Regions from separate parts of the Arthrobacter sp. CDRTa11 genome, predicted to be linked through region 3. Evidence: riboswitches for the same ligand, from Rfam matches in the RefSeq annotation. Region 3 holds a riboswitch; each other region holds the start of a gene.
The links. A riboswitch is a leader RNA that binds a small molecule or an ion and turns the genes downstream of it on or off. The one in region 3 is predicted to bind thiamine pyrophosphate.
Positions count from the first base shown of each region.

Region 1: linked by a shared signal. The riboswitch ahead of F8G81_RS14245 (bifunctional hydroxymethylpyrimidine kinase/phosphomethylpyrimidine kinase) and the one ahead of thiO (glycine oxidase ThiO) in region 3 are both predicted to bind thiamine pyrophosphate.
Region 2: linked by a shared signal. The riboswitch ahead of F8G81_RS21985 (ECF transporter S component) and the one ahead of thiO (glycine oxidase ThiO) in region 3 are both predicted to bind thiamine pyrophosphate.
Region 4: linked by a shared signal. The riboswitch ahead of thiC (phosphomethylpyrimidine synthase ThiC) and the one ahead of thiO (glycine oxidase ThiO) in region 3 are both predicted to bind thiamine pyrophosphate.

Region 1 covers NZ_CP044532.1:3,166,472-3,169,752, forward strand. The annotation lists gene F8G81_RS14245 (bifunctional hydroxymethylpyrimidine kinase/phosphomethylpyrimidine kinase) at 1-1,588, opposite strand, end outside; TPP riboswitch at 1,571-1,668, opposite strand; gene F8G81_RS14250 (Rne/Rng family ribonuclease) at 1,934-3,281, opposite strand, start outside.
Region 2 covers NZ_CP044532.1:4,810,888-4,814,168, reverse strand. The annotation lists gene F8G81_RS22000 (FAD-dependent monooxygenase) at 1-224, opposite strand, end outside; gene F8G81_RS21995 (hypothetical protein) at 413-916, shown strand; gene F8G81_RS21990 (heme-degrading domain-containing protein) at 938-1,480, opposite strand; TPP riboswitch at 1,538-1,679, shown strand; gene F8G81_RS21985 (ECF transporter S component) at 1,747-2,397, shown strand; gene F8G81_RS21980 (ABC transporter ATP-binding protein) at 2,397-3,281, shown strand, end outside.
Region 3 covers NZ_CP044532.1:3,603,569-3,606,849, reverse strand. The annotation lists gene F8G81_RS16225 (RNB domain-containing ribonuclease) at 1-449, opposite strand, end outside; gene F8G81_RS16220 (thiamine phosphate synthase) at 561-1,376, opposite strand; TPP riboswitch at 1,404-1,522, shown strand; gene thiO (glycine oxidase ThiO) at 1,514-2,848, shown strand; gene thiS (sulfur carrier protein ThiS) at 2,845-3,081, shown strand; gene F8G81_RS16205 (thiazole synthase) at 3,086-3,281, shown strand, end outside.
Region 4 covers NZ_CP044532.1:3,260,896-3,264,176, reverse strand. The annotation lists gene thiC (phosphomethylpyrimidine synthase ThiC) at 1-1,658, opposite strand, end outside; TPP riboswitch at 1,654-1,761, opposite strand; gene F8G81_RS14715 (GNAT family N-acetyltransferase) at 1,822-2,322, shown strand; gene F8G81_RS14710 (amidohydrolase family protein) at 2,326-3,281, shown strand, end outside.

The DNA of each region.
Region 1 (3,281 bases), 440 kb from region 3:
AGAATTCGACCTCGAAACGGCAGGATTGCCGGAATGCCAGGATCATCGCTGCGCGCTCATCCTCCGATCCCCGCCGCCCGGCGTCGTCCGCCATGGCTATTGCCTGCCGGGTGGCGGCGGCAAAGTCTTCGTCGGCGTAGGTCCGCAGCCAGGCGGCGTACGGGTGGGCAGCCGGTTCGCCCGCTGCCAGGAATTCTGCGTGAAGCGTTTTGCCCACCTCCGCATACAGCCAGAAGCACGGAAGCACTGCGGCCACCAGCACCGCATAACTGCCTGAAGCCGAGGCAGCGAGCAGATGATCGACATAAGACTTGGTGACAGGACCCAGGACCGTCTCCGTGGTCCTGGTGCTGAGCCAGCTGCGGTGCAACTCGGACTCAACCTCCAGGCACTGCTGGGCAGACCTGGCCCAGAACAGCTGCTCCGCCTCGGTGGGGGCCAGGGCGCTGGCACGGGCGAGCACCCGGGAATAGCCGTTCAGGTACGTGGCGTCCTGGGCGAGATAGTAGGCGAAGTGCTTTTCGGCCAGGCTGCCGTCTGCAAGGTCCTGGATGAACTCGAGTCCGTAGATGGCCTCAAGGTCCGGCGCCGCTGCTGCCCACAGGACGTCGGCGAAGTCCCCCGGCGCCGGAGGTGTCCGTCCGGCATCTGCCGGCCCCGGCTGTGGTTGCTGAACGTGATGGAAATGATGGATGGGCCCGTTGCCCGATCCAACCTCGAGCTCGGCGGAAGCCTCCAGCGCGGCGGCAAGCCAAGGCTTCACCTGGCGCAGGGAGGCTTCCCAATCGCCCAGCCGTGCCTGCGTGGTAGCCATTGCCGAGGACAGCGAACAGCCGGTGCCGTGGCTGTTGCGGGTGCGGATCCTTGCCCCTGGCACTACGACCACTTCCTCAGAGAGCACTCCCCCGGTGTTGACCAGGGCATCCGGACAATCGCCGCCGTCGAGATGGCCGCCCTTGACCAGGACCGTGGCACCCGTGGCGGCGGCCAGCCGCCGGCCCTGCTCCAGCGCCTCGGGCCAGCTTCCCGCCTGCGGCTCGCCAAGAAGTATCGCCAGTTCCGCCAGGTTCGGGGTGATCAGGTCCGCCAGCGGTAAAAGCCCCTGAAGCGCAGCCTCAGCCGATTCGGCGAGCAGCCGGTCCCCGCTGGTGGCCACCATCACAGGATCCAGGACGACGACGGCGGGGCGCACCTTCACCAGCCAGCTGCGCACAGCAGTCATCACGTCGGCATCACCGAGCATGCCGATCTTGACCGCATCAACGGTGATGTCGTCGCTGATGGCATCCAGCTGCCGGGCCAGGAACGAGGCCGGGGGAACGTGCACGGCACGGACACCCTGGGTGTTTTGGACGGTGAGGGCGGTGATGGCAGCCATGCCGTAGCCGCCGTGGGCCGCAATGCTTTTCAGGTCGGCCTGGATGCCGGCGCCGCCGGAGGGATCGGAACCGGCGATGGACAGGACGCGTGGGATGTCCCGCAGGACGCCGGCCGCTTGGGGCTGCGTCAGGGTGGATTGCGTTGATGTTGCTGTTGCTGATGCGGGCGCTGCTGGAGGCAGGACTGATGTTGACGACAAAGAAGACATCCCTTCGCCGGTGCTAGCCGGACAGGTTCAACGGGTGTGGATCTCAGCCGGCCTTCTGCGCGGCACCCCGTGTCAGTCACCCAGCGTAGCGTTTTTGGGTGGAATCCCTGTTAAAGGTGACGCCGGGGCTGCGTCCAGTGCTGTTCCCTCCGTGGATACCCCCGACTGCAGCCCCCTGTTAAGAACGCATGCCAGATAAAGGCTAGTGCCATAAAAGGCGAGTGCCTTAAAGGCGAATGCCCGGCTGGGCCGTGAGAAATCACGGCCCAGCCGGGCATCCCGACAGCGCGGCTCCGCCGAGCAAAGCTCCTGCTGCCAGCAGCTCCTGCTCTTAGAACCCTGCTGTTAGAGTTCCGACGCCGGCACTCCTACGCCCAAAATGATCGGAGCCTCGGCTCCGGCCGTCCGGTCCCCCGTGGCAACCTTCGCCGGCTCCGGGGCCTTGGCCGAATGCGAGTGTCCTTCCGGCGCTGTGTGCGTACCTTCGTGGTGTTCCACCGAGGTGGCGTTGGCAGCACCCTGGGCACGGCTGGCGCTCCTGTTACGGCGCGGGCGGCGGGAGCGTGACTGCTCAGCCGTGTGGTCGGAGTAGTCCTTCTCCTCCACCGCGGGCTCCGGCTGGCGGGCAGGACGTCCCGCCTGGATCTGCTCACGTCCGGCCTGCTCACGCCCGGCCTGCTCACGCCCGGCCTGCTCCGCCTGGACACGTTCGGGCTCCGCCTGCGGAAGGGCAGCCTGCAGGCGTTCCTCTGCCGGAGCGGGCTCGCCCAGGTGGGCGAATGCCTCAGCCAGGCGGTCCAGTGTCAGCGCCGGCTTCTGTGCCTGGTCCTCGGCGTGCTCCACGAACGGCAGCACCACCTGCTCACCGCCGAATGTCAGCACGGCCGCAGGTCGGCCTGACGTGTCAGGCTGGTGCCGCTCGGGCACTGCAGCAGGCGTGGCCTGCTCTGCTTCCGGGGAGGCCTGTGCCTGAACTCCGCGGGCGGCAGCCTGGGCCGCCTCGTCGTCGTGCAGGTGCGCCGCGTGTGCTGCGGCCGCAATGTTGGCAAGAGCCGCCCTGGTGGCCTCAGCCTTGGCATGGCGCTCGGCGTCGCTGGGATCGGGGTGGACCGTGTGGATCTGGATGGGTGCAGCCGGAGCCACGTCCAGCGGCTGGCCTCCCCGTCCGCGGCGCCGTTTGCGGTCCGGACGTGCGCCCGGCTGGTTTTCGGTCCGCTGGGCGTCCGTCCGTTCCGGGCGCTGGGCGTCCGGGCGGCTGTCAGAGCGCTGTACGTGGTGCTCGGCGGCAACAATGTTGGCCCGGCGGTGCTCCACGGGATCATCGTGGGTGACGATGCCGCGGCCGGCACAGACCTCGCACTGCTCTCCGAAGACTTCGAGAAGCCCTGTACCCATCCGCTTGCGGGTCATCTGGACAAGGCCCAGCGAGGTGACCTCGGCCACCTGGTGCTTGGTACGGTCGCGGCCCAGGCACTCCACCATCCGGCGCAGCACCAGGTCCCTGTTGGACTCCAGCACCATGTCGATGAAGTCGATGACGATGATGCCACCGATGTCGCGGAGCCTGAGCTGGCGGACAACTTCCTCGGCCGCTTCCAGGTTGTTCTTGGTGACGGTTTCCTCAAGGTTTCCGCCGCTGCCGGTGAACTTGCCGGTGTTGACGTCCACCACTGTCATGGCTTCAGTGCGGTCG
Region 2 (3,281 bases), 1.2 Mb from region 3:
GCCACCTGGGCCACTTGCCCCGCGGAGATGAACCGTTCGGCGATGCCACGCTGATCCAGGACTTCGATGGTCCGGGCGTGTAGGCCGCCCGCCCGTGCCCCCGCAAGGTACTGGCTGGAGCGCCGTTCCACAATGGCCGCATCAACTCCAGCCAACGCCAGCTCCCCTGCCAGCATCAACCCCGTCGGGCCCCCGCCCACGATCAGGACCTCATGCTCACTCATAGCCGTACTCCCGTTCTCCTTGTCGAAGCCTCTGCGATTATCCTGCCCCGACCAGGCCTTGCGGCAAGCCCCACCCCGGGCGATACATTGGAAATGGAGGGAGTGCGCCATACCCGCAAAGCCATGGCAGGGCTCAGCCCCCGTGTGCCGGACGCTAAGCTGATGGCACGGCCACCGAAGGGGGATTCATGCGTCGCCGTATGACATTCATTGTTGTTGCTGCCATCTTCATTGGAGCTGCCACGGGATGCGCAGAACCCGCCAGCCTCGACCTGGACGCGGCGCAGACCACCGTGGAGTACAGCTTCCGCGATAGTTCCGTCCCGCCCCCTTATCACCGCAGCTACGTCATCAAAGCTTCGGAGACGGAAGCCAGCATCACTGTTGACTCCTACGGGGACGTGCTTCGCCAGGAAACAGCCGCGATGCCGGCTGAAACATGGGCCAAGGTCCTTGAGTCGGCGGAAACCCTGCCCCGGCGCACCCACAACATGCGCACACCAAAACCGGGCTGCGCGGGCGGCACTGGTTCAAGGATCATGGTCCGGGACTCCGGCCGGGAGCAGTACTCAAAGTCGGTAGAGAACTGCGGTGGCGGATCAGACCAGCCGTTGAGGGAAACGACGGCACCCCTTGAAGACCTGTTTGACATGAATGACCTGCTCAAAGAGTCATTTGGCGAGGAATATTAGGAGTGCGGAACTGCCCCGAGGCTACTTCGGCTGCATCGACGCAAGGATTTCCCGCAGAGCCTCGACCACCAGGTCGTGGTCCTGCTGCTGGGGCAACCCGGACACCGTGACGGTGGCCACCGCGCCCACACCGGCCACATACAGCGGGAAGGAGCCGCCGTGCGCGGCGTACCGGGACTCGTCGAACCAGCCCTGGTCCTCGATCCGGCCGCCGTGCCGCCGTCCGCGGAGCCCCACCAGCAGGGACGGGACCTCATAGCGGGCGGCCGTGCGCTGCTTCGCCCGGATCCAATGTTCGTTGTCGGGTGTGGCCCCGTCCAGGGCCACGTGGAAAAGGACCTGTTCGCCCTTGGTGATATCGATGGCGATGGGCAACCGCCGGCCCTTGCCCAGTTCCACCAGGAGCAGTCCGAGGTTGAGGGAATCGTCCCTGGTGAATCGCGGGAACTGCAGCTCACTGATCTCGGCCTCGATCCGGGAAATCAGCGCCTCGAGCGATCCTTCCGGCTGGCTAACGGCGGAGTCGGGATCAAACACTGTCACAGGGGAGGATTCGGCAGTCATGGCCCACAATCTACCCCGCCCGCGGTGTAAACTGGACCACGCCCACAAGGGCAGATTTATTTACGACAGGGGAGCGCCGCCGTCGGGCATCACTGGCTTTGCCAGGGAACCGCAGGTGGGCGCTGAGAGTGCGGACAGCCGCAGACCCTCGAACCTGATCCGGTTAGTACCGGCGCAAGGGAGTCGAGTTCTCGAAGTGTCCGGCAGGGCGGCCGATGCCGCGCGCCGGGGTGCACTTTCCCCTCCTGTTCCTCAGGAGGACCATTATGACAACTGCAACAATCAAGAAGACCGGCAACACCTGGCGTGTGGTGGACATCGTGGTGGCCGCCCTCATCGCCATCACCGGCGGCGTGATCTTCTGGGCCTGGTCCCAGGGCGCCGGAATTGTCTCCGCCCCCATGAACGCCGTCTACCCGCCGCTGACCGGCCTGATCGCCGGTGGCTGGATGATCCCGGCTGTACTCGGCATGCTCATTATCCGCAAACCGGGCGCTGCCATCTTCTGCGAAACCGTGGCCGCCACGGGCGAGCTCATCATGGGATCGCAGTACGGCGCCACGGTGCTGATCTCCGGACTCCTGCAGGGCCTGGGCGCCGAACTGGTGTTCTTCCTGCTCGTCTACGGCAACTTCAAGTTCAAGTCGTTCCTGCACCAGAAGTTCAACCTCATCGCCGCGCTGCTGGCCGGTGCCGCCGCCGGGCTCTTCTGCGGCCTCAACGACTCCTTTATGCCGTGGGGCTGGAACGTCACCTATGAAGCCGGCGACAAGCTGGCCTACATCCTGTTCTGCACCCTCTCCGGCGCCATCATCGCCGGCGCCCTGTCCTGGATCGCCACCCGCGGCCTGGCCAAGACCGGCGTCCTGAGCTCCTTCGCCTCCCGCAAGGCCGCTTCGGAGCCCGTCTTCAACTAATGACAGCTCCCGACGCCGGCGCTTCAGCTGCGCGGCCCGCTTCAGTTTCCGCCCGGGGCTGGGGCTGGCGGCACGCCGGCCGCTCCACACCCGCCGTCCGGGGACTCGATCTGGAGATCGGCCCCGGCGAGCGGGTCCTGCTCCTGGGCCCCTCCGGCGCAGGCAAGTCCACGCTCCTGCACGCCCTCGCCGGTGTGCTGGGGGATGAAGAGGACGACGCCGACGAGTCGGGTTCGCTGCTCATTGACGGTTCGGCTCCGCGGGAGCGGCGGGGCCGGGCCGGGCTGATGCAGCAGGATCCGGAAACGCAGGTGGTGCTCTCCCGGCTTGGTGACGACGTCGCCTTTGGCGCCGAGAACCTGGCGGTGCCCCGGAAAGAGATCTGGCGGCGCGTCCATGAAGCACTTGAGGACGTGGGGCTCCGGGGTTCCGGCGGGCAGGATTCAGCCGGGCAGGCTTCCGGCGGGCTGCCGCTGGACCACCCGACGTCGGCCCTGTCCGGCGGGCAGAAGCAGCGCCTCGCGCTGGCCGGCATCCTGGCTATGCGGCCGGGGCTGATCCTGCTGGACGAACCGACCGCAAACCTGGATCCCGACGGGGTACTGGAGGTCCGGGACGCGGTGGGCCGCTGCCTGGATAAGACCGGCGCCACCCTGGTGGTGGTGGAGCACCGCGTTTCCGTCTGGAAAGACCTGGTGGACCGGATTGTGGTGCTGCAGCCGGGATCTGACTCGGCGTCCGCAGTCCTGCTGGACGGGCCTCCGGACCAGGTGCTTGCAGATGCCCGGGACATGCTGGCCGGCGCCGGCGTCTGGGTGCCCGGCTACGTCCCTGCCACGCGGGCCCGTAGTTCGCCGGGTTCGGGCGGACTTCTGCTGGCCGCC
Region 3 (3,281 bases):
TCGAAGTCCCATACGAAGGCGGCACACAGCTGGCCCGCGAGGAGGCTGCCGGCCTGTTCGCTGATGATCTCCGGGTGCAGCGGAATCCGCCCGTCCGGGGCATAGAACGTCTGCCCCCGGCGGCGGGTCTCGGCATCCAGGGGGCCGCCCGGGATCACAAAGGCAGGAACGTCAGCGATCGCGTACAGGACCCGGTAGCCATCACCGGCGCGCTCGATGAACAGTGCCTGGTCAAGGTCCGTGGACGACTCCGGATCAACGGTCAGGAACTCCACGTCGGTCAGGTCAACTGCCGGCAGCTCCAGTGCAGCCACGGCCGCCTCCGCGTCCCGCACTGCTTCCTCGGGGTAGGGACCAGGCAGTTCCAGCTCGGTCCGCAGCGCGCTCAGGGCCTCCGCGAGGGCGTTTGTCAGCTCGTGGACGTTGGGAGCCAGGCGATGATGTGACACGAAATTCAGGTTAGCCCGATTTTGGCCTTGAGTGCACGCAACAGGCCCTCAACGGGTGGTGACGGCGCGGACGATGCGCCGATAAAGGCCCAGGCAGGGCTCAAACGGGGCTCAGGACACCCCTGCATCCAAGGCGCGAACCAGGGCACCCGCAGCCTCAGCCGGGTCCGGGGCATCGGTGATGGCGCGGACCACCACCACCCTGCTGGCGCCGGCCTGGACAACCTGTTCAACATTGCCAAGGTCAATGCCGCCAATGGCGAACCAGGGCACCGGCCGGGCACCAGGGACGGAGCCGGCGTCGCTGACGGCACGCGCTGCGTAAGACACAAGGTCAAGGCCGACGGCGGCCCTGCCGGGTTTGGTGGGAGTGGCCCAGACGGGTCCTACGCAGAAATAATCCAGCCCCGCCGCAAAGGGGGCTTCGGTGCCTGCCTGCTGGACTGCCGTCTCTTTGCCTGTGCCCGCGGCGGCGGCGCCAGCGCTGATGGCGGCGTCAATCTGCCCGGTGCTGTGGGTGGACAGTCCGATGACCCGGTCCCCGAGGAGCAGGCGCGCTGATGCCAGCGGGAGGTCCTTCTGCCCGATGTGGAAAACGGGGGCTTCGGACAGCAGGGCGACGTCCGCACGGTCGTTGACTGCCCAGAGCCGGCCGTGGCGGCGGGCCGCCGCCTTCAGCACCTCCAGGAGTTCCAGTTCCTCCGCCGCCTCGATGGACTTGTCTCGAAGCTGGATGATGTCAACGCCGCCGGAAAACGCCGCATCCACAAAATCGGCGAAATCGCCCTTGTCCCGGCGTGCGTCCGTGCACAGGTACAGCCGCGCGCTGCTGAAGCCGCCGGCGGTGTCTGCGGCGGGTGCGGTGCCTGGTGCGCTGGAAATTGCCGTGCTGTTGGAGGCAGTGCTGTTGGAAAGGGCGGTATTCATGGAAACCAGCGTAGTTCCTCTAAACTGGCCTGGTACTGCGGGAGCCCGCGGCAGCTGTCATAAAGCGCCGGGCTGAGAGGGCGTCAGAGCCGACCGCTTGACCTGATCCGGCTAGTACCGGCGTAGGGAAGGAAACCATGATCCCCCCATCCCGAACTGCCCGGGGTCCTGCACCCGCTGCACCGCCTGCTGTGCTGCGTGCAGATGTTGCAGTGATCGGTGGCGGAGTCATAGGCCACGGCATCGCGTGGGAAGCGAGGCGCTCCGGCCGGTCCGTGGTGGTCATCGACGACGCCCCCGGATCGGGGGCCAGCTGGGCGGCTGCCGGCATGCTGGCGCCGGTGAGCGAACTGCATTACCAGGAGGAGGACCTCCTGGAGCTGATGCTTGAATCGTCAGCCCTGTGGCCCGCCTTTGCGGCGGATCTCGCCCGGTTGGCGGCCCTGGACCCGGGCTATATGCCGACGCCGACCATCGCCGTCGGCGCGGATGCGGCGGACCGCCGGGCACTGATGGACCTCCGAACGGTCCAGCAGGCCAGCGGACTGCACGTGGAACCCCTCACCGTCCGGGAGGCGAGGACCCGGGAGGCCTTCCTCAGCCCGGCCATTTCCTGCGCACTGGACATCCCCGCCGACCACCAGGTTGATCCACGGAAGCTCCTGGCGTGCCTGCGGCTAGTCCTGGCTGCACACCGGCCAGGTTCCGGAACCGCCGTCGAAGGGGCGGGCGAAGGGTTCGCGGTTGCCCAAAAGGCCACATCGCTCCTCTGGAAGGACGGGAACGTCAGCGGAGTGCTGCTGGCGGATGGCGGCACGGTGCTGGCCGGCGAAACCGTAGTGGCGAACGGGCTGCAGGCTGGATCCCTGTCAAACCTGCCCCAGGGCCTGCGCCTGCCCCTCCGGCCGGTGTATGGCGACATCCTCAGGCTTGCCGTCCCCCCACATGTCCGGCCGCTGGTGACGTCCACCATCCGCGGGCTGGTCCGGGGCGTGCCCGTGTACATCGTCCCGCGGCAGGATGGCACAGTGGTGATCGGGGCAACCCAGCGCGAGGATTCCCTGTCCGATGCCGGCGATGGCGCTGTCTCCGCCGGCGGCGTCTACCAGTTGCTGCGTGACGCCCAGGTCCTGGTGCCGGCGGTGGCCGAGCTGGAACTTGTGGAAATGACAGCCAGGGCCCGCCCCGCGACACCGGACAATGCTCCGCTGCTGGGCCGGGTCAACGTACCGGGACGCCCAGAACACATCGGTGGGCTGATCATCGCCACCGGTTTCTTCCGGCATGGAGTACTCCTAGCCCCCGCCGCTGCCGTGATCTGCCGGGACCTGATGGACGGCACATCGGATCCGCGCTGGCTGCCCTTCAGCCCGGCCAGGTTTTCCGCGCCCGTTTCCGTTGCCGCGCAGGTTCACGCGAATGACGCGATCGGCCCAGAAGCTGCCATCGACCAAGAAAAGGAATCAGTATGAACATCACCCTCAACGGCTTGCAGCACGCCGTGTCCGACGGCGCATCCATCACCACCCTTGTCAGCCAAATCACCGGCCGGCCGCTGGCGGCCGACGGCCAGGCGACGGACGGTAAGAAGCTCGGCGTGGCCGTGGCGCACAATTCAGAAGTAGTACCCCGAAGCCAGTGGTACGTCACGGCGCTCGCCGACGGTGATGACGTGGAACTGGTCACAGCAGTCCAGGGAGGCTGACACCATGACAGAAACCAGCAGCATCAGCACGCTGAACCACCAACCAGGGCGCGCGGACAGACTGATCATTGACGGCGTCGCGCTGGGATCCCGCCTCATCATGGGAACCGGCGGCGCGCCCAGCCTGGACGGGCTGGGCGCTGCCCTGCTTGCGTCCGGGACCGAGCTGACCACCGTGGCGATGCGCCGCTATTCACCTG
Region 4 (3,281 bases), 340 kb from region 3:
GGACCGCACATGGAGCAGAAGTGTGCCGTTTTGGCCGGTTCCGCGGGCAGCGTTTCGTCATGGAAAGCCTCGGCCGTGACAGGGTCCAGCGACAGCGCAAACTGATCACGCCAACGGAACTCGAACCTGGCTTTGGACAGGGCATCGTCCCGTTCATGGGCGCCCGGGTGTCCTTTGGCGAGGTCGGCTGCGTGGGCCGCGATCTTGTAGGTGATCACGCCGGTCTTGACGTCGTCCTTGTTGGGCAGGCCCAGGTGCTCCTTGGGCGTGACGTAGCAGAGCATCGCCGTTCCGTAGCGGGCAATTTCCGTGGCGCCGATGGCTGAGGTGATGTGGTCATAGCCAGGGGCAACGTCAGTGACCAAGGGGCCAAGGGTATAGAACGGTGCGCCCTTGCAGAGTTCCTGCTGGCGTTCCACATTCTCGCGGACCAGGTGGAACGGCACATGGCCGGGGCCTTCCACCATCACCTGCACGTCGAACTCCCAGGCCCGCTGGGTCAGCTCCGCCAGGGTGTCCAGTTCGGCAAACTGCGCCGCGTCGTTGGCGTCCGCCGTCGCTCCCGGCCGCAGGCCGTCGCCAAGGGAGAACGCGACGTCGTACTTCGCGAAAATCTCACAGAGCTCGTCAAAGTGGGTGTAGAGGAAGTTCTCCTGATGGTGTGCCAGGCACCAGCCCGCCATAATGGCACCGCCGCGGGACACGATCCCGGTTACGCGGTTGGCGGTCAGGGGAACGTACCGCAGCAGAACCCCGGCGTGGATGGTCATGTAGTCCACCCCCTGTTCGCACTGCTCGATGACGGTGTCGCGGAAGATCTCCCAGGTCAGTGCATTCGCTTCACCGTTGACCTTTTCCAGCGCCTGGTAGATGGGCACCGTGCCGATCGGGACCGGAGAGTTGCGGATGATCCATTCGCGGGTGGTGTGGATGTCATCCCCGGTGGACAGGTCCATTACGGTGTCGGCCCCCCACTGGGTGGCCCACTGCAGCTTGTCCACCTCCTCAGCGATGGAACTGGTGACGGCCGAGTTGCCGATGTTGGCGTTGATCTTCACCAGGAAGGCCTTGCCGATGATCATCGGCTCGGACTCCGGATGGTTGATGTTGTTGGGGATAATCGCGCGTCCGGCCGCGACCTCGCTGCGCACCAGCTCCACATCGCAGTTCTCGCGGAGGGCGATGAACCGCATCTCTGGAGTGATGGTGCCCTGTTTTGCGTAATGCATCTGGGTCACCGTCCGGCCGGCGACGGCGCGGCGGGGCTCGGGCTGCGCTCCCTTCCACTCCGCCGAAGCTGCTCCGCGGCGCACGGCGGAACGGCCGTCGTCGAGCAGGTTCCGCTCCCGGCCGCTGTACGGCTCGGTGTCGCCCCGTTCGTTGATCCATGGAGAGCGGAACGGCGCCAGCCCAACCACCGGATCGCTGCCCGGGCCGGCGGTCCGGTAGATCCTGAACGGGCTGTTCGCCTGGCCGTTCGGAGAGGGCTCCAGGGCAATCTCCGTCACGGGAACCTGGATTCCCGAGGCCTCGTCCTTGATGAAAGCCAGCGAATGCGACTTCAGCGACTGTGTGTCAGCGTGCCGGGATTGGTCTCCCTTTTCAGTGCCGGCAGTTTCATTTTGGGCAGGGGGCAGCAGTTTTTCTTGCGTATTCACGAGAATACTCACTTCCTTCGCCGGCATTACCCGGACAGGTTCAACGGTCGCAGGCTGCGTTAGCCCGATCTCAGCCCTTGCAAGGGCACCCGTGTGGTCAAGATGAAGCTACCACAGCCTGCGCGGGAGGACGTTGTCACATGCCCGGTGCTAGCCTGACGGCGTGACTGACTCGAATGAGGCACCCCGGATCAGACCTGCGGAGCCAGCCGATCTGGGTTGCTTGCCACAGCTGGAAGCCGCAGCGGACGCACAGCTTCAGGACGCGCTGGGCGGAGTTCTGCTCCCGGCGCCGCAGCCAACCCCGGCCCTAGGTTCGCTCTTTGTCCTGGTATCGGGACGTCCGCCTGCTGGATTCGCCCGGGTCGATGTGGTGGACGGCCTGGCTCATCTCGAGCAGCTTTCGGTCCACCCGGCAGCTGGCAGGCGGGGCCTCGGCAGGGCATTGGTTGAAGCCGCCGCAGATGAAGCACGGCGCCGGGGGTTCAAAGCGATGACGCTGTGTACCTTCGCTGACGTCCCCTTTAATGCCCCGTTCTACGCCAGGTGCGGCTTCGTGGAATTCCCGGCTTCAGGGCCCGGCCTTGCCGCTCTGCGGGCCCACGAAAAGCGACTCGGGCTTGATGCCCTGGCTCCGCGGCTCACGATGAGGAGGGAACTCTAGGCCATGGCCGGAGTCATTAAATTCAGTGGAACCGTTCTCACGGGACCGGGCCAGGAACGCCGCGGATTGTGGTCGGTGGATGGCAGGCTGACCTTCCACCGTCCCCAGAGGGCTCCGGACAGGGTCCTCTCAGGCTGGGTGCTGCCAGGTTTTGTGGACGCGCACTGCCATATCGGCCTGGGCGGGGGCGGTGCCGTGGCGGACGAAGTTGCCGAAGAACAGGCCCGCACCGACAGCGACGCCGGGACACTCCTGGTCAGGGATGCCGGCGCCGTCAGTGATACCCGCTGGCTGCAGGGCAAGCCAGGCATGCCCAGGATCCTCCGGGCAGGCCGCCACATTGCACGGACAGGCCGCTACCTGCGGAACTTCGCCGTCGAAGTGGAGCCCGGCGGGCTTGTTGAGGCGGTCCGCAAGCAGGCACGTGCCGGCGATGGCTGGGTCAAGCTGGTGGCGGACTGGATCGACCGTGGTGCGGGTGACCTGGCGGCGTCGTTCCCTCCCGCCGTCGTCAGGGATGCCGTTGAGGCAGCCCACGACGAGGGCGCCCGGGTGACAGCGCACTGCTTCGCAGAAGAGACCCTGGACCACATGCTGGATGCAGGGATCGACTGTGTTGAGCACGCCACCGGGCTGCTGCCACGGCACCTCCCCAGGTTCGTAGAACAGGGCGTCCCCATCGTGCCCACACTCATCAACATCGCCACCTTCCCGGGGATCGCTGACCAGGCTGAAGCAAGGTTTCCGCGGTATGCCGCCCATATGCGGGCACTCTGGGAGCGAAGGGCAGAGCGGGTGCTTGAGGCTTTTGAGGCCGGGGTCCGGATTTATGCGGGCACCGATGCCGGAAGCGTCATCAGGCACGGGCGGATCGCGGACGAGATCCTGGCGCTCCATGAAGCCGGACTTCCCATGGCTTCCGCCCTCGACGCCGCCTGCTGGAGTGCCCGGAGCTGGCT